Regions from separate parts of the Rhizobium sp. PL01 genome, predicted to be linked through region 1. Evidence: riboswitches for the same ligand, from Rfam matches in the RefSeq annotation. Region 1 holds a riboswitch; each other region holds the start of a gene.
What was found. Region 1 has a riboswitch for cobalamin ahead of R6X40_RS24760 (DUF1636 domain-containing protein). Riboswitches for the same ligand answer to the same signal wherever they lie in the genome.
Positions count from the first base shown of each region.

Region 1 (4,208 bases):
GATCGAGTGTTTCGGGCGTCACCTCGCCGCCAACTTTCATGCCGTAGTTCCAACCGGCGAAAAGGAAGTCGGCGTCGGCATTGAGCAGCACTTCCTTGGTTGGATACTTTTCCGACAATTCAGGGAGTTCCTTGACCCCTTCGCGCAGCTTTTCATCCAGCGTCTTCCAGCCGGAAATGCCGGTATAGCCAACCATGTGGTCCTGCAGTTGCAGAGCCAGCATCATCTCGGTGAGATTGACATCGTTGGAAATCGCCCGCTGCGGAGCGCTATCGAAGGTGACGTCGCGGTTGCAGCTCTTGACGGTGACCGGATAGGCAAACGCCGGCATGGCGATGAATGCCGTGGCGAGGAAACCCGCAGCGGAGGCGAGCAGGCGGAAAGAGGGCATGATTGGTCCTTTCGGTTCAGGCGGTCTTGAGGGAAAATGAAAAACGCGCGGCGGCATTGCCCTGTGCGGGGTGAGAAAGGGCCGTTACGCCGAAGGTGGTCGAAATTGCGTGGGTTGTCAGTACTTCGTTCGGGAGGCCGAAACCGACCATCCGGCCATCGCGCATCAGCGCCACATGGGTGGCAAACGCACCGGCCAGGTTGATATCATGCAGCGTCGTGACGATGGTTAGCTTCAGCCCGGCCAGCAGATGGAGAATTTCCAGCTGGTGGCGGATATCGAGATGGTTGGTCGGTTCGTCGAGAATGATGATGTCCGGCTCCTGCGCCAGTGCGCGGGCAACCAGTACCCGCTGCTTCTCGCCGCCCGACAGCGTCGCGAACTGGCGATTGGCCATAGGGACGAGATCGAGATGTTCGAGGCAATGGGCGACCTGCGCTCGATCATTGTCCGTCCAGCCTGTCAGGCCTTGGCGCCTTGGAATCCGGCCCATCATCACCACATCAAGGACGGTGAACGGGAAATCGGCCGGCATCTCCTGCAGCACGACGGCAACTCGACGGGCCGCAGCCTGGGCGGAAAGCGTGCGCATATCCTCGCCGTCGATTTCGACGCGGCCTTCCAGTGGTGTCACGCCACGATAGAGGCAGCGCAGCAGCGATGTCTTGCCAGCACCATTCGGCCCGACGATGGCAAGCCGGTTGCCAGCCTCCAGGGAAAAGCTGACGTCGCGAACGAGGAACAGATTGGTTTTTGGCCCCCAACTCACGTTCAAGACGTTCAGGCTGGCACCCCGCCCGTCGCAGCTCATCGATTGTCTCCCGGGATCACGGTTTTCATTGAACGCGCTCCCCGCTATGTTCCGAAACAAGGAAGGCGGCCGGAATGCGGGCAATGGTCTTGCCACCGAGACCGCGAGGGCGTTCGGCTTCGCGTGTCAGGCCATCCGGCCGTTCGGCATAGGTCGTGGCGAAATCCACCAGCGCGCCGATATCCGTATCCGGTGCGATATCACCAAACAGATAGGTTGCCTTGCCGCTGGCCTGGAACGCGATCGTGCAGGGCCGCCGGCAACCTGCCATGCAGACGGTACCCTCGATAGAGAAGTCGGACCCACTGCCAACACCTAGGCGCGACAGGCTGTTGTTGAGGCGGGCGAGCAGTTCCAGTCCCGGGCGGCACGCGGTTCCGGTGATCCGGCAATCGGTGCAGACGGTTATGATGTGCTGTGGATGATGCGCCATGTTTTACCCCCGGTGGCGACGTCCGGAGTCCACATGGCGATAAACTGCAGGCGCGCAACAGCGCTGCTTTCAAGCCAGATTTTTTCCATCGGAACACCCCGTCCGTTGCAGTTGATCATCGATGATGGCAGGTCTCCTGGCTCGCGGGTCAGTGCGCATCCACCCCTTCCCGGCTTTTGGCCAGTGGGATGTTGTGAATGCACTCTCCGCTTACAGTTGCGGGGGCAGCCACGGTTTTGGCCCCTGATGGGTCATCCTCACCGTGTTCCCTTTTCAGCCGCTCCAGGGTCACCTGGAAGCAGCACCATCAACACGACATTTCGCATGATTCCACCGACCAAACAACGCCGGATACCGATCTTTCAATATCCTCGTTACGACTGTAATGTTATTCAGTTACATGATATTGGTCAAGTGCCGCAGTTGCCAACTGTTGTGAGTAGCGCCCACAATTTGGACGATCTCACTGGGCCCGATCACCCTTGGTGAAAACACTCCCGAGTGTATCCCCTTGCACGATGTGGTGGAGAAAATGTCTGTTCCCGCGGTAACCGCCGGCCCGGCAGGTTGAGCATAATTAGGTTCCATCAACTGTGTCGGAGCGTAAAATGCATTTTCTCAATCTCGCTGAACACCCGGAACGAAGCGTCGCGATCTTTGCCCTTGTCGTGTGGATCGCAACGATTGGACGGGCGATTGCCATTACCCATGGCTGATGCTGAGTTCAGCGACAACGAGGCCGGAGGGTAAGAGCGGCCAATAGTGGCCTTGGCTGTGGGGTGTTTTGGCCTGTTCTTCAACGTTTCCGGCCGAAAATTGTCAGATTGATGAAGGGCGTTCCTGCTAAAGTTTGAGGGCATGCGCAAAAGTCTATGCGAATTATGTGAGAAATTTTGCCCTACGCTCTGGATTTGGTTCGTAAATTGCTCTACTGCCCCTGCCATCTCTTTAGTGAACATCAGACTTTGAAAGATTCACATGCAAGTATTGGTTCGCGATAACAACGTCGATCAGGCTCTCCGAGTGTTGAAGAAGAAGCTTCAGCGCGAAGGTGTCTTCCGTGAAATGCGTATGCGGGAAGCATACGAGAAGCCGTCCGTCAAAAAGGCGCGCCAGAAGGCTGAGGCAATCAGCCGTCAGCGGAAGAACGCGCGCAAGCAGCTTCAGCGCGAAGGCCTTCTGCCTGCGCCGAAGAAGAAGCCAATGACCCGCTAATATCAGCGGTTTCTGACGAGATTGGGCTTTCTAGTCCAAGGCGTGTCCGGCATCCGGGCGCGCCTCGTCTTGTTTTTCAATGATTTGATTTGGAAGACTCGGGTTCCCCCTGCCGTGACGCTCGGTGCTGGGCGAAGTCAGTGGTCGGCCGATAGCACCGTCGTGCAAGGTCACCGCCTGCCCTGTTATGGTCATCGCCTTTTGCGCTCAAACGATTCGGTCAAATAACTGTCGCTATTTCCGGGGCGCTGCCGCCATTGTGCTCGCTGAAAGCCTTGGCCTTGCCCCATCCGCGTTCACTGACGCCGATGCCCGCCATGTTTCGGCGGTTCACTCTCCTGCGGACTGGCGGTGGTCACCTCCCGCCACGATCATCTCGTCTCTGCTTCTCTGGCGTTCAAGGGGCGGGGTGTGATCATGTTCCCGCATTGCCGAAAACAGATTTGAGTTCCATGCCGCATACTGCCGCTGTGAAGCTTCGGGGAATTTAACGCAAAAGGAAATATTTCCTACACATAGGAATTTTATTCCTATCTACTTCTGATTGATTCTAGAGGTAGATCAATGGACCAGTCCCAAATCGACAGAGATCGCGGCATTCGGCTTAAGCAGGCCATGGCGATGCGCAAACGTGCCTCCTTGCCCCATGTGTCGCGGCCTGGCTGTTGATGGTCCGTAACGAAACACTTTCAAACCGCAGAATTTACCAGGTTCGCTTTTAAGCGGCATAAACCAATGGAAGTTTCAATATGGCAACCTATTGCAACATCACGCTGAACGCCAACATCCCGCATGGGCCAGATATTCTCGACAAGCCTTGCAAGGTTGTCTCTAGCTACCCTAATGGCAGCTTTTCCCTTCCGTATTCCGCCACTGTGTTTGCTTGGCCAACCGCCAATACGGTGCGCATCAGCTCCCCGACGCTGAACATCGATGCTGCCTGGGTTGGCGCCAGTGGTGGGACGTTGTCAATTCAAACCGGCGCCGGCCTCACTTACGGGATTACCAACTTTGCCAAAATGTGAAAAGGCGGTTTCTTAGGTCGATGCCTCGCTGATCCGATCTCACAAGACCGGCCGCTGGGCTGCTGTCCGAACGGACACGCGCAGCGGCCATGTTCGTGCGAGCCCGTGTTGCGGGACCCCAACGCTTACGCTAAGCCTCCGCCGCACCAACGGCAGGGAACTTGTCGTTCGGTGAGACGCGCGGAGGAAAATATGCCGGATCGATCGCTTGTCACCTATGTCGGCGTTGCCCATCCGTGGATGTGCGATGTCATGGGGCATATGAACGTCCGTCACTATGCCGCGATGTTCGACGATGCGAGCTTCCAGCTTCTTGGTCATATCGCCGGAACC
Region 1 covers NZ_JAWQUM010000012.1:18,852-23,059, reverse strand. Annotated here, with positions in the region: gene R6X40_RS24770 (ABC transporter substrate-binding protein) at 1-391, opposite strand, end outside; gene R6X40_RS24765 (ABC transporter ATP-binding protein) at 408-1,202, opposite strand; gene R6X40_RS24760 (DUF1636 domain-containing protein) at 1,228-1,635, opposite strand; cobalamin riboswitch at 1,744-1,959, opposite strand; gene rpsU (30S ribosomal protein S21) at 2,614-2,850, shown strand; gene R6X40_RS24750 (hypothetical protein) at 3,600-3,875, shown strand; gene R6X40_RS24745 (acyl-CoA thioesterase) at 4,068-4,208, shown strand, end outside.

Region 2 (4,208 bases), on a different contig from region 1:
ATGAGGAACACAAGCATCCTTTTGTCGCTACGTTCGGCGCTCATCTTCGAGGCCTGGAGAAGTTCATAGGTCAGATCTTTGGTTCGCATATGTCACGTCCCGTATCGATTGCCCTCTGAAATTAACCAATGCAACTTACGCGAGGCTTTCCAGCTTCAAACACCCCTTGATGGTGATCAGTCTTGGCCCGGCTGCTGGGCGGTGGGCGGCCATGCCGGGCGGCTTATCAGCCGCTCGGCAGTTCCAGCACGTCACGCCTCGATTTGCACATCCCCGATCGGGCGCGAACAGCAGGCGAGGATATAGCCCTCATCGATTTCGTCGTCGAGGATGCCACCATTGTGGTTCATCTCGACCTCTCCTGAAATCTTCATCACCCGGCAGGTGCCGCATAACCCGCCCTCGCAGGCAGCGCCGATGCGGACGCCGGCCGAGCGTGCCGTCTGCAGGATGGTCTGGCCGGGCTGACACTTGGCGTCCTTGCCGGCCATGGTGAAGGTGATGGTGGAGACTGCTGCTGCGTCCACCTCCCCCGCTCCGGCGCGAATGGCAAGCTCTGCCGGATCCGGCGCGTTGGCCGGCTGAAAACTCTCTTCATGATAGCGGTTCATGTCGAAACCGACACTCTCGAGCATGGATTTGACGCCGCGCATGAACGGTTCCGGGCCGCAGCAGAACACGGTGCGTTCGCGGAAATCCGGCGCCAGCAGCGCCAGCTTGGACGTCTCGATGCGGCCACGCAGCCCGTGCCAGCTATGGCGCGGTGCATGGGTCTCGACGATGAAGCCGAGATTGAGGTTCGGCATGTTGCGCGAGATGTTTTCCAGTTCGTCGCGGAACAGCAGATCGTCCGGCTGGCGGGCGCAGGAGAGGAAGGAGACGTCAGTCTGCGGGGCGCAATCGGCCATCCAGCGGGTCATCGACATCATCGGCGTGATGCCGGACCCGGCGGAGATGAAGAGGTATTTTGCACCGGGATGGCGCACGAACGAGAAGTCGCCGAGCGGACCGAAGGCTTTGAGTTTCATGCCCGGTTTCAGGTTATCAAACATCCAGCGCGTGCCGATGCTCGACGCCTGGGCCTTAACGGTGACGGCCACGGAAAACGGCCGCGACGGCGTCGAGGACAATGTGTAGGTGCGCATCACCGGATCGTCTGGCGTCACCGGTAGCTCGAGTGTGACGAACTGGCCCGGCAGATATCGGAACCAGCTGTCCTTGTCGGCCTTGAAGCCGAATGTCATCACATCCGGCCCTTCGGCGGTGACGGAAATGCACTCCAGCAATTGCTGCCGGTCATTGAACGGCTGCAACTCGTCGAAGTGCCGGAAGGATGAGGCAATCGTCATGTCAGGCGACCCGAACCAGAGGAGTGGAGATCGAGCTGCCCTTCAGGCGATCCGCCAGGAAGTTTGTGTACCATTCGACGAACTGCATCACGCCACCCTCGTGTTCCGGCGAATAGGGGCCGGGCTGGTAGGCAGGCGAGCGGATGCCAAAGGCATTTTCCTCGACGATCTGGCGGTCCTGATCGTTGGTCTCGGTCCAGACGTGGGTCAGTTCCTCGAGGTTATAATCGACGCCTTCGACCGCGTCCTTGTGCACCAGCCATTTGGTGGTGACCTGGGTGAGTTCCGGGCCGAGCGGCAGGACGCGGAAGGTGATGGCGTGATCGGCCAGCACGTGGTTCCAGGTACTCGGATAATGGAACAGCAACAGCGTGCCGATATGGCTCTGGCTGACATCGTTGGAGAGTTGGCGCTTGACGGCGCGCTTTCCCGACATCGTGTAGCTTTCGGCACCCTCGATCAACGGCATGCGGGCAACACGGAACTGGCCGGATGGATCCATCTTGAACTCGCTCGGCAGGCCGGACGATTCGCAATGTTCCCAGTGAGCGGCGATGACCGGATCGTCCTTGGCGCCCTGCACGCCGGTTGCCGTCGGCGCTTCCGGGTAGGTGCGGCAGAGTTCCGGGTGATTTGCGGCGCAGTGATAGCACTCGCGGTTGTTTTCCCAGACGAGCTTCCAGTTGCCTTTCTCGATGATCGTGCTTTCAAACGCGACCTTGGTGTCCTTGAGATTGTGCGGCGTGACATAGGACGAGACCATGTCGCGCACCGGCTGGAAATCCATCGCCTCTTCGGCGAGGCAGATAAAGATGTAACCGCCGATGGTTTCGCAATGGATCGGTTTCAGGCCATGCTGGTTCTTGTCGAAATCCTCGCCCATCTGGCGGGCAAACAGCAGCTTGCCGTCGAGCTCATAGGTCCACTGGTGATAGGGACAGACAAGCTTGGCGGACGAACCCTTGGCGCCAGCACAGACACGCGAGCCACGATGGCGGCAGGAATTGTGCAAGGCGCGGACAGTGCCGGTGCGATCGCGGACGACCACGACCGGATATTCGCCAACCTGTACGGTGAAATAATTGCCGGACTTCGGGATTTCGCAGTCATGGCCGATGAACAGCCAGTCCTTGTACCAGATCTCAGTCATATCGAGCTTGTAGAGATCGGGATCGGTATAGAAAGCCTGCTCCAGGCTGTGCGTATCGCGCCGGTTTTTCAATTTGCGAAGGACTTCACTGCGGAGATCCATGGTCATTTCCTTGTGCTCGCCAACCTTTTTGAAGGGTGCTGCAGGCAGGAAAGGAACCACCGCCGCGCCGGGAGAGCGCGTGATTATCGTGGTTCTCCTTCCGGCTGCCCGCCGCAACCCAGATATCAATTTCGCTACAAGGCTGGTTTCCGGGCTCTGGAGCTGTCCTTGCGGACGATCCCGGCGCCTTCCCGGATTTCTCCAGTGGCCTTTTGCCGAGGTTTCGCTCCACCACCGTTGCGGGGGCAGCGCCGGATTTCGACCGGCTTCCCAATTCTCCACCCTCCCTATAAAGGCGGCACCTTGAGTGTCTTCATCTAATCCTCACTTCCGGTAATATAGCCGCCAATTAACGACATCCGATTCCAGAAAGACGACACGGAAAATATTGCGTGAAACAACGCTGGGGTCTGGCTATTTTATAAGCAGAAACAATGTCATCCGCCGAATATTCGGCAAATGGCGCCTTTTCGGCCAAACGCCGTTTCAATTGGCACAAACGGCCCCTCATTGCGACATTCAACGCCGCCAGCGGCGCCCCTGCCGACGTCGCGCGCAAGCCCCGTACCATGGCACGCGGGTAGCGTGACGAAAGACTGCGTTAACCCTGACAATGTAGCCTCTTCCGATCAAGCGTTTACGCCCCGGCAATGCCTTGTCCGCATTCCGTCGCATTCTGGTACAGGCCGATGTCAAACTTGAGATATTTCGATTCTGCCGTGGTCAAGAAACCGGCTCCCTTGCCGAAGGCGGCGATCTATACCGAATTCCTGCGGACAGGACGGATCAACCGGCACCAGCAGGAATGGAGCGCCGTTGAAAAACGCTATCTGACCCATCAGGAAGTTGCCACCCGCACCGGCAAGAAGCTCGAAGTCGCCGGGAGCGTGACGCATGACCGGATCAACAGTTTCCACCGTTCGATCCGTTTTCCCAAACTGCTTTTTCACCGCACGCTCGCCGATAGCCCGCATCTCGGCTATTGCCATGTGACGGCAGCGCGGACGAAATTCGCCAAATTCGAGGATGTCCGCTGGTCGTTCTACATTGCCAATTTCTTCTCTGATATCGGCGACGACCAGCATTTTTTCGAGAAGATCAAGATCGGTTACGCGCGGATGTATTTCGCTGTCGCCACGGAGATGGACGCCGAGGCCGGAAAACTGACCGTCAATCGTGCGGTGCACGACAACGGCCTGTTGTTTCGCACCCGCGATCCCAAGGAAGCGCTGAAAAACGTGCTTCTGCTCGGCGCCCGCAACTCAGAGCTTCGCAAGATCATCGGCAGCCTCTGATCACTGCTTGTAGATCAGCCAGTCGCGCCCGGGCGGCTGCTCGCTTTCGGCGCCGTGGACGACCGTCTGGTCTCCGCCCTTGCCCTGCGCCCTGGCGAGTGCCTTTTCCGCCGTGCCGACGAGATCGAAGGCGTTGCTGGCGTCATCCGACATGCATATGCCCACCGAAAGCGTCACGCAGCCAAGATCGCGCCCGGTCTTTGGGTGCTTGAAATGCGTGCCGCGCAAAGCCGAGCGCAAAAGTGCCAAGAGCCGCACCACTTCCCGCTCCTCGCCCGCGTTGATCAAGAAGCCAAAACGGGTGCCGTCGAA
Region 2 covers NZ_JAWQUM010000003.1:235,384-239,591, reverse strand. Annotated here, with positions in the region: gene R6X40_RS08880 (hypothetical protein) at 1-89, opposite strand, end outside; gene R6X40_RS08875 (hybrid-cluster NAD(P)-dependent oxidoreductase) at 252-1,349, opposite strand; gene R6X40_RS08870 (aromatic ring-hydroxylating dioxygenase subunit alpha) at 1,351-2,601, opposite strand; cobalamin riboswitch at 2,724-2,922, opposite strand; gene R6X40_RS08865 (DUF6656 family protein) at 3,291-3,896, shown strand; gene R6X40_RS08860 (diguanylate cyclase domain-containing protein) at 3,897-4,208, opposite strand, start outside.
Region 2: linked by a shared signal. The riboswitch ahead of R6X40_RS08870 (aromatic ring-hydroxylating dioxygenase subunit alpha) and the one ahead of R6X40_RS24760 (DUF1636 domain-containing protein) in region 1 are both predicted to bind cobalamin.

Region 3 (4,208 bases), on a different contig from region 1:
CGCAACCTTGATGAACTCGCCCGGCAGAATCAGTCCGCGCTTCGGATGGCGCCAGCGCGCCAGAGCCTCCATCCCGACAACACGCCGGGTGCGGGCATCGATCTGCGCCTGATAGTAGGGAATGAATTCACCCTTCTCCAGTCCATGAGCGAATTGCCTGCCGACCCGTTGCTCGTTGTTGAGTTGCGCCTTCAATTGCGCCGAATACACCTCAACCCGCCCCCGGCCGAGTTTCTTGGCGCGGTGAAGGGCAATATCGGACTCGGCCAGAAGCCCGGCGATATGGCGGCCGCTGGCAGCGGCGACCCCGATCGACCCGCCAGTACGCAACTCCTCGTCATTGTGCCAAACCGATTGTTTCAATTGCTGCGTCAACCGCTCTGCCCGGCTTTTGAGATCATCCAGCGACGTAAAATTTGCAATCAGAACCGCGAATTCATCTCCGCTGACCCGCGCAATGAACGAGTTCTTCGGCACGCCTGCTTCAATCCGCTTGGCGCAGGATTTCAAGACATCGTCTCCGGCCGAATGGCCGGCGGTATCGTTGATCTGCTTGAACCGGTCGAGACCGATGTGCAGGATTGCCAGCTTTTCCAGTCCGGTATCGCTGGCAAGCTCGCCCAATCGCCGGTCGAAAAACCGGCGATTGGGAAGCCCTGTCAGGTAATCGTGCTCGGCCGCATATTCGATCCGCCCGGTGCTCGCTTCAAGAGCAACCGCGCGCGCTTCGGCAATCGCCTTCTGCCGCCGCAATTCGCGATTGAGCAATACATCGGCAGTGACATCCCATTCGGCCCCGATGAGGGTGATATTGTCGTTTTCCTCGAAACAATAGGCGCGAGACCGAAGGTAGCGGATTTCACCGTTGGGCAGAACGATCCGGTATTCCGAGGAATAGACATCCTTGGCTGCGATCGCCTTGTCGAAATCGGCCTGGGCCTGGGCAAAATCATCGGGATGGATCGCGTTCATCCATACCTCCGCCTTGACGCGCTTTTGCGTCTTTCCGGTTCCGTAGAGCCGGTGCATCTGCAGATCCCAGACGACTTCGTCTTTCTGCGTATCGTGCTCCCACACACCGATCTGAGAAGCGTCAAGCGCAATTCCCAAGCGGCGAAGAATATTCTGGAATTCCTGTTCGGACCTCGCCGCTTTCATGGTTTTCTCTATGAAGGATTCTTCGCGTTTCAGCGCCGCCGCATTCTACACCAAGGTTCCTAAAGAACTATTGTTCCATTGGAAGAGAAGAGCATTTTTCAAAACAATCAACCATTAAGTGTTGCTTCAAATAAACCATCTGCAACTTAGGCGCTTTTAACGACATCTTGCATATCGAATTTCGACGGGGAACGCAAAAATCGAAGGCGGCAATGCGCTACTGGAGGTCGCAGCGTTGAATTGACATGACCGGGGCAGCGGCATAATCATCATTGCATCAATTGGTTCTCTGGGAGCGAGGTGCTTTCGGGGAGTAAATGGGAACGTGACGGATGGACCCATTCTGGGCATCTTTATCACGGCCGACCCCGCGACTGTAGAGCGGTCAGAGTTTGTCATGCCGGTACGTTCATCCGGTAGAAGCCACTGCGGCGACGGGCCTTGTGCCCCTGCCCCGGGAAGGTGAGGCAGGCTCCTTGGCGCGAAAGCGCCTGACGCCGCGAGCCAGGAAACCTGCCGGTTGATGAAGGGCATGGTGCCCAATTGGGTGGGATATTTCCCACGCGCCATCACGGAGGTTGTCATGGCTACGACTACAGTTTCAAGCGTTCCGCTTTCTCTCAACGACCGCATCACGACCGCTATTCTCGCCCTGTTGATCGGCGGCTTCCTGGTTTTCGGTGCCGGCCTTGCCAATTCCGCCGTGCTGCATGACACCGCACACGACGTTCGCCATTCCTACGGCTTCCCCTGCCATTGATGTAGGCTGTGGAAGGCCCTGCGCTTTCCGCACGACATCGACAACAAGGATCGCGGATTTCATCGGGAAATCACGCGGCGATGAAGTGCGCCCCTGCTTCGGCATTGGGCGATTTTTTCGCATGGGAATTGAAACACAACAAGCGTTGGGCACCAACGATAGATCTGCTCCGCTTGAACTTGGGGGTATCAAATGATTGTCAAAACACTTCTGGCCGCATTGGTGGCTGGATTGATTGCGGGCGTCTTCATGACGGCGGCGCAGGAATTGCGCGTGGTCCCGCTCATCCTTCATGCCGAGGAATATGAAGTCAAGGAACCAGCAGCCGAACCGCCGGCTGGCACAGAAAGCCAGCAGCACTCCTCGCTCGACCGGTCGTCGGTGATCGGCGATATGCTGTCGGCACTCTCACCGATCACGCCCGCTTACGCACATGAGGGGGAGCACGAAGATGAGGGCGGCATCATGTTCGGCATGAGCCGCTTTTCTGGGACGCTGCTCGCCAATCTCGTGGCCGGCGCAGGCTTTGGTCTGCTGCTCGCGGGTGCCAGCCTTGCCTTCAACTATCCGATTACGTTGCGCAACGGTGCTCTCTGGGGGGCCTGCGGCTGGTTGACGGTTCACCTTCTGCCCGCCATCGGCCTGCCGCCGGAGTTGCCGGGCTTCCCCGCCGCCGATCTTCATGACCGGCAGATCTGGTGGATCGCGACCATCGCTCTCTCTGTCGCCGGCCTTTATCTCATCGTCTTGCGCGGTGAAATCCTTGCGAAGATCATCGGTCTTGTCCTGATCGCAGCACCTCATGTCTACGGCGCGCCGCAGCCGTCTGACATTTCGAGCCCGGTTCCGGCTGTTCTCGGTGCAGAGTTCGCGGTCGCCGCCTTGGCAACGACATTGGCATTCTGGATCGTGCTCGGTGTGATCTCGGGATACCTGAACGACCGGTTTCTGAAATCGGCTTGAGCCCTATCTCTACCGCGCAGGCACTGCTTGCGCGGTAGCGGCGATCAGAAGCCGCCGGTGCGCTCGACATGGGCACGCAGGCGGCTTTTTTGCGTCTCCTCGTCGAGAAGCACGCAGACATCGCAGAAATCCCCACCCTCTGTTCGATAGTTGAGACAGCAGCCGCTTCGCAGCCGGAAGATACGCTCGACCGCAACGCCAGCGCAAACGGCGTCGAGCCTAGTGTATCGCACAACGTCGGACGAGAGTGGCGAGCCCGTCCGGTTGATGATGGCAAGGGCTGCAGTCATTGCGCATTCCTCTTCGCCCAAGGCCGCGCCGACCTCCAGAAAAGCGCCGGCAATGCCATCAGCAGCCAGCCGCCACTGTGCGACCGGGGATAGGCCGGTCCGGCCCTGCAGCGCCTCGATCACCGGAATGAAGCTTTCGACGAACATATCGTGAAAAAGCACCGCCCAGTGGTCAATGCGGGTAAAGCCTGCGAAGCGAAAATGAAAGCGGCAGACACCCGACGGGCAAATTTCCACCGGTGGAACGCGGTCATGCGGAACGATAGGTTCAAACCGGAACGTCAGCCGATCCGGGCGCAGGTCAGCAACCAGCCCTGTCCGCAAATAAATTGCTGCAGCCGCTATGCTTAGATGGTGGCTGTAGAAGGAAATGAGATGGGCGCCTTTGACGCGGTCATCCATCCCGGTGGCAAAGCGGTTCTGATAGTCAAGCAGGCACTCGACCATATCGCCATCACCGTGCCATGCCTCGGTGACCTGCAGAAAACCACCACCTTCCCGTTCCCGAGACACAGCGACCTGCGGAAAATGCTCCGCCTGCCAGGCGATGGCGGCATCTGCCTGTCTTCCATCATCCTCTTTAAAACTGCCTGAATCTCGGTTCTCGTCCACAGGGGCCGCCCGTTATCTCCTGGCAGCCCGTGTACCTTAAAGCCAGCCGCCGGAAAAGCCTGCCCGTCTAAGGCCACGCCGGATAACCGGCGTTTCACGCAGCAGGTTCCAGTAAATGCCACTGCGATGGTTTTCGATCATCATCACCAGCAGCCCTTGGTCGAGACCAACGCTGCGGTTGTTAAGCCACCCCTCCGCCGTCTTGCCGGGAACGCTTGGATTGAAACTGCCCAGAAAGCGTCCTGCGTCGATAACATCGGGATAGCTCGACAGCATATGCCGTGTCGCCGACATCGCAGCCTGAGGCTCGAATGGCAGGCATGCAAGCGGCGCCCAGGGCGCAATCGTGCCGTCGTCCGGCCCGAGCGGCGCACCGCGTGCAGCATAACCGGCAAACTGCTGGCGCCGTCCGTCCTGCAAACGGC
Region 3 covers NZ_JAWQUM010000001.1:605,208-609,415, reverse strand. Annotated here, with positions in the region: gene R6X40_RS02835 (EAL domain-containing protein) at 1-1,158, opposite strand, end outside; cobalamin riboswitch at 1,424-1,694, shown strand; gene R6X40_RS02830 (CbtB domain-containing protein) at 1,742-1,918, shown strand; gene R6X40_RS02825 (CbtA family protein) at 2,111-2,881, shown strand; gene R6X40_RS02820 ((2Fe-2S)-binding protein) at 2,926-3,783, opposite strand; gene R6X40_RS02815 (glucoamylase family protein) at 3,820-4,208, opposite strand, start outside.
Region 3: linked by a shared signal. The riboswitch ahead of R6X40_RS02830 (CbtB domain-containing protein) and the one ahead of R6X40_RS24760 (DUF1636 domain-containing protein) in region 1 are both predicted to bind cobalamin.

Region 4 (4,208 bases), on a different contig from region 1:
CAGCACCGGACCAATACCGGCGGCGGCGACCATTTTGCCAAGGCTGGCGCCAACGACCGCATCTGGAATTCGCTGGAAAAGCACTGCCTGCGCGACCCTGAGAATTTTGCTGCCTATTATGGCAACGCGCTGATCGCGCTGGTCAGCGAAGCCTGGCTCGGGCCGAGCTACCAGATGACCGCGCAGGTCAATCGGGTCAATCCGGGCGGAGCGGCACAATCGGCGCACCGGGACTACCATCTCGGCTTTCAGACGTCGTCCGCGATCGAGCAGTTTCCAGCGCATGTCCACCGGTTGTCACCGGTCCTGACGTTGCAAGGGGCGGTTGCCCATTGCGACATGCCGCTAGAAAGCGGACCGACCCTGTTCCTGCCCTACAGCCAGACCTATGTTCCGGGCTATCTGGCGCTGAAACGCCAGGAATTTCGCGATTATTTTGATCGCCATCATATTCAATTGCCCCTGTCGAAGGGGGATCTGGTGTTCTTTAACCCGGCACTCTTTCACGCAGCCGGAACCAATCGCTCCGAGGGTATCAAGCGCGTAGCCAACCTTTTGCAGGTTTCCTCGGCTTTTGGCCGGGCAATGGAGACCGTCAATCGGCAGCGCATGAGTGCCGTGCTCTATCCGGCGTTGAAGGCAATGCTTGCGGATGGCCGGTTGTCCCATGCGGAAGCGGGCTGCGCGATCGCATCCTGTGCCGAGGGCTATTCGTTCCCGACCAATCTCGACAGGGACCCACCCGTCGGCGGGCTTGCTCCGAAGACGCAGGCGCAGTTGATGCACGAGGCACTGTCTGGTGGTTGGGAGGAGGCCGCGTTTACCGCAGCTCTTGCGGCACAGTCGGAGAAGAAACTCAGCTAACGCGTTACAATCACCCAATTCGAACTCCTGCCCGAATTCCGGGCGGGAGTTTTTTGACATCAGCGACATTGAAACCGGAGGAAATGCAATGAGCAATGACTATGGCCGTCTGGACGGCAAGATCGCGATCGTCACCGGCGGCACCCAAGGGCTGGGCGCAACGATCGCCACGCTGTTTGCCGAGCGCGGTGCGGCAGGCATCGTCATCTGTGGCCGCAACGCCGCCAAGGGCGAGGCCAAGGCCGCCGAGATCGGCAAGGCGACGGGTACCAAGGTCGTCTACGTGCAGGCCGATCTTGAACAAGTCGAGGATGCGCGCAAGGTGGTTTCCGCCTGCGACAGCGCATTCGGCCGGGTGGATGCGCTGGTGAATGCGGCGGCGATTACCGATCGCGGCACAATCCTCGATACCAGTCCTGAACTGTTTGACCGGATGTTTGCGGTCAATGTGCGGGCGCCGTTCTTCCTGATGCAGGAGGCGATCAACGTGATGCGCCGGGAGAAGATCGAGGGAACCATCGTCAATATCGGGTCGATGTCGGCCAAGGCGGGGCAGCCCTTCATTGCGGCCTATTGCGCTTCCAAAGGCGCCCTGGAAACGCTCACCAAGAACACGGCCTATGCCGTCCTGCGCAACCGCATTCGCGTCAACGGTTTGAACATCGGTTGGATGGCGTCGGAAGGCGAAGATCGCATCCAGCGCGAATTTCATGGTGCGGCAAGCGACTGGCTGGAAAAGGCTGCCGCCAGCCAGCCGTTTGGCCGTCTGGTCGATCCGGCCGAAGTGGCACGTGCCTGCGCCTATCTGTCGTCTGGTGAGTCCGGACTGATGACCGGCTCGGTGATCTGCTTCGATCAGTCGATCTGGGGTGCCTATGACGGTTCTCCGCATCCGGTCGCTGCCATGTGAGGACAACAGGCGGGCCGCCTTGCAATCGGCGGCCCGCTATGGCCATATCGGTCCGTTCAGGTGCCCGCGCAGGCGGGAGAATCGGGAATCCGGTGAAAATCCGGGACGTGCCCAGCGCTGTAACGGGGACGGCTTTGTGTTTGTGAATCTCTGAATTATTTCAGAATTCTGCCACTGGATCTTAAACCGATCTGGGAAGGCGGCAAAGCCGGATGATCCGCAGTCAGAAGACCGGCCTGACGAGATAGACCAACCCCGCGCGGACGGCGGGAGGTTTCGCATTGTTGGGGATCAAACGATGCAAACTGAACCGCAAGACCGCCTTGTGAAGGCGGACGCATTTTCAACAGACGAGCGCGCTGCCGTCTACCGGGCCATCGAAACCCGCCGCGACGTGCGCGATCAATTTCTACCGACACCGTTGCCCGATGACGTGCTCGGGCGGCTTCTTGCCGCCGCTCATAGTGCACCGTCCGTTGGCTTCATGCAGCCGTGGAATTTCATCGTTGTCCGGGACGAGGAAAAGCGCGCTCGTGTCTTCGAGGCCTTTCAGCGCGCGAACGAGGAAGCGGCGCTGATGTTCGAAGGCGCGGCGCGGGATCAATACCGGTCGTTGAAGCTCGAAGGCATCCGCAAGGCGCCGGTGAGCATCTGTGTTACCTGCGATCCGACGCGGGCCGGAAAAGTGGTTCTTGGCCGGACGCACAATCCGCGCATGGATGCGTTTTCCACTGTCTGTGCGGTGCAGAACCTGTGGCTGGCCGCACGCGCCGAGGGGGTGGGTGTCGGCTGGGTCAGCATTTTCCATGATCGCGATATCAAGGACGTGCTCGGCATTCCCGATCATATCGAGATCATCGCCTGGCTGTGCCTTGGTTATGTCGATGCGCTGTATGCCGAGCCGGAGCTTGCCGTCAAAGGCTGGCGTCAGCGCTTGCCGCTTGAGGAGCTGGTGTTTGAGGATACCTGGGGCGTCAGGCCAAGCAATCGATCAGCAGGCGATTGATCAGTTGGTTTGCTGCTGCTGATATCCCGGACCGGCAGGATGCCTGAGATCGATCGAGGTTTCCTGCGAGGGCAGGAAGCTTGGGCCGACGACGCGGACCTTGGTGTCCTGCGGATTGTAGGGCCGGTCGGCAATTGTGCTCTTTGCCTCAATCGGGTCAGCCTTCTTGCTGGTGCGAAGGTCGATGACACCCTTGCCGTCGTCCGGCGTGCTTTGTTGCGTGGCTGTCCGGCTGGCTGGAGAGCAGCCGCATTGGCCGGGCCGGCTGAGATCGCGGGTTTTGTAGGCGAAAGCCGACGGCAGGTCGGCATAGGGCTCGCCGGTGGCGGCGGAAACCATCTGATTTGTTTCTTCGGTTACGAGCGCGTGATAATAGAGCGCCGTCTCTGTTCCGGGGCAGCGCCTCTGACAGGTTTCGGCATCGCGCTGGAAATCGGCCGGCGATGAATTCGACGAGATCGGAAAGAACGCCCCGTCACAGGTGCGGACACAGAGTGTCCGCAGGCTACCGGGATAGTCGGCGCTCGGCCCAAAACCATCATCCGGTGTGGTGAAGTCGGCGTTGCTGCCGCGCCAGTCGTCATAGCCTTCGTTGATCGGCGGCAGGTCGTTTAGGATATTCCGGTGGGTTTCCGGTTCTTCCACGGCGGCGTTGAGGACTTCATCCTGTTCCTCAAAGCAGCGATTGGCAGCCAGCGCGGCGTGAACGCGCCGCCGGCTGATGTCGCTGTTGCTGCCATCCAACATGGATTGACGGCGCGCCTTCAGCGTTTCGAGATCCATCTCCATCTGCGATATTTCGGCACCGAGGCTATGGCAGGCTTCTTCGTTCTCGCCTCCGACAATGATGACGCTGCCTGAACTGCATCCCATCCGTCTGAGATCGCTGCGCGCCTGCCGCAGGTCCAGGTTCTGGCGGGAGATCGCGCCGGTATAGTCGCGCAGATTGGCATTGGAGGCGACGATCTTCGGCAAGCTGGCAAGGTCAGCACTCAGCCGTTCGCACACCGATGAGGCGTCGGCTGTGGCCGTCATGACCAGAAGAAGCGGGGCTATCAGCGCCGCAAAGGATATCGAACGGAAGATCACGTGTTTCTCTCGCCTGAGCATACCGGCACCGCGCCGGGTGCGAAGGAACATCCCGCGCACTCTGACTTTCCTCCCATCATAGCGTCATTCGACGGTGCTGCAACGCAGTCCGCAAACCAGCGTTAACGGCAGGTGGGAGAAACATGCTGGGCGAGGCGGGAGAGCCACAATCGGCGGCTCTCCCGGGGCCGGTCGTTTAAGCCGCCCGGGCCATTTCCAGCGACATCGGCCGCTCCAGCACCGATCCACCGATTTCTGCGACGCTTTTCATTCGTTCCAGAAGATCGGGTGTGACCTCCCAGGCAACGGCAACGGCGTAGACCGATCCAATCCGCTGCG
Region 4 covers NZ_JAWQUM010000002.1:112,519-116,726, forward strand. Annotated here, with positions in the region: gene R6X40_RS04920 (phytanoyl-CoA dioxygenase family protein) at 1-864, shown strand, start outside; gene R6X40_RS04925 (SDR family oxidoreductase) at 953-1,774, shown strand; cobalamin riboswitch at 1,816-2,029, shown strand; gene bluB (5,6-dimethylbenzimidazole synthase) at 2,073-2,780, shown strand; gene R6X40_RS04935 (DUF2865 domain-containing protein) at 2,781-3,890, opposite strand; gene R6X40_RS04940 (acyl-homoserine-lactone synthase) at 4,066-4,208, opposite strand, start outside.
Region 4: linked by a shared signal. The riboswitch ahead of bluB (5,6-dimethylbenzimidazole synthase) and the one ahead of R6X40_RS24760 (DUF1636 domain-containing protein) in region 1 are both predicted to bind cobalamin.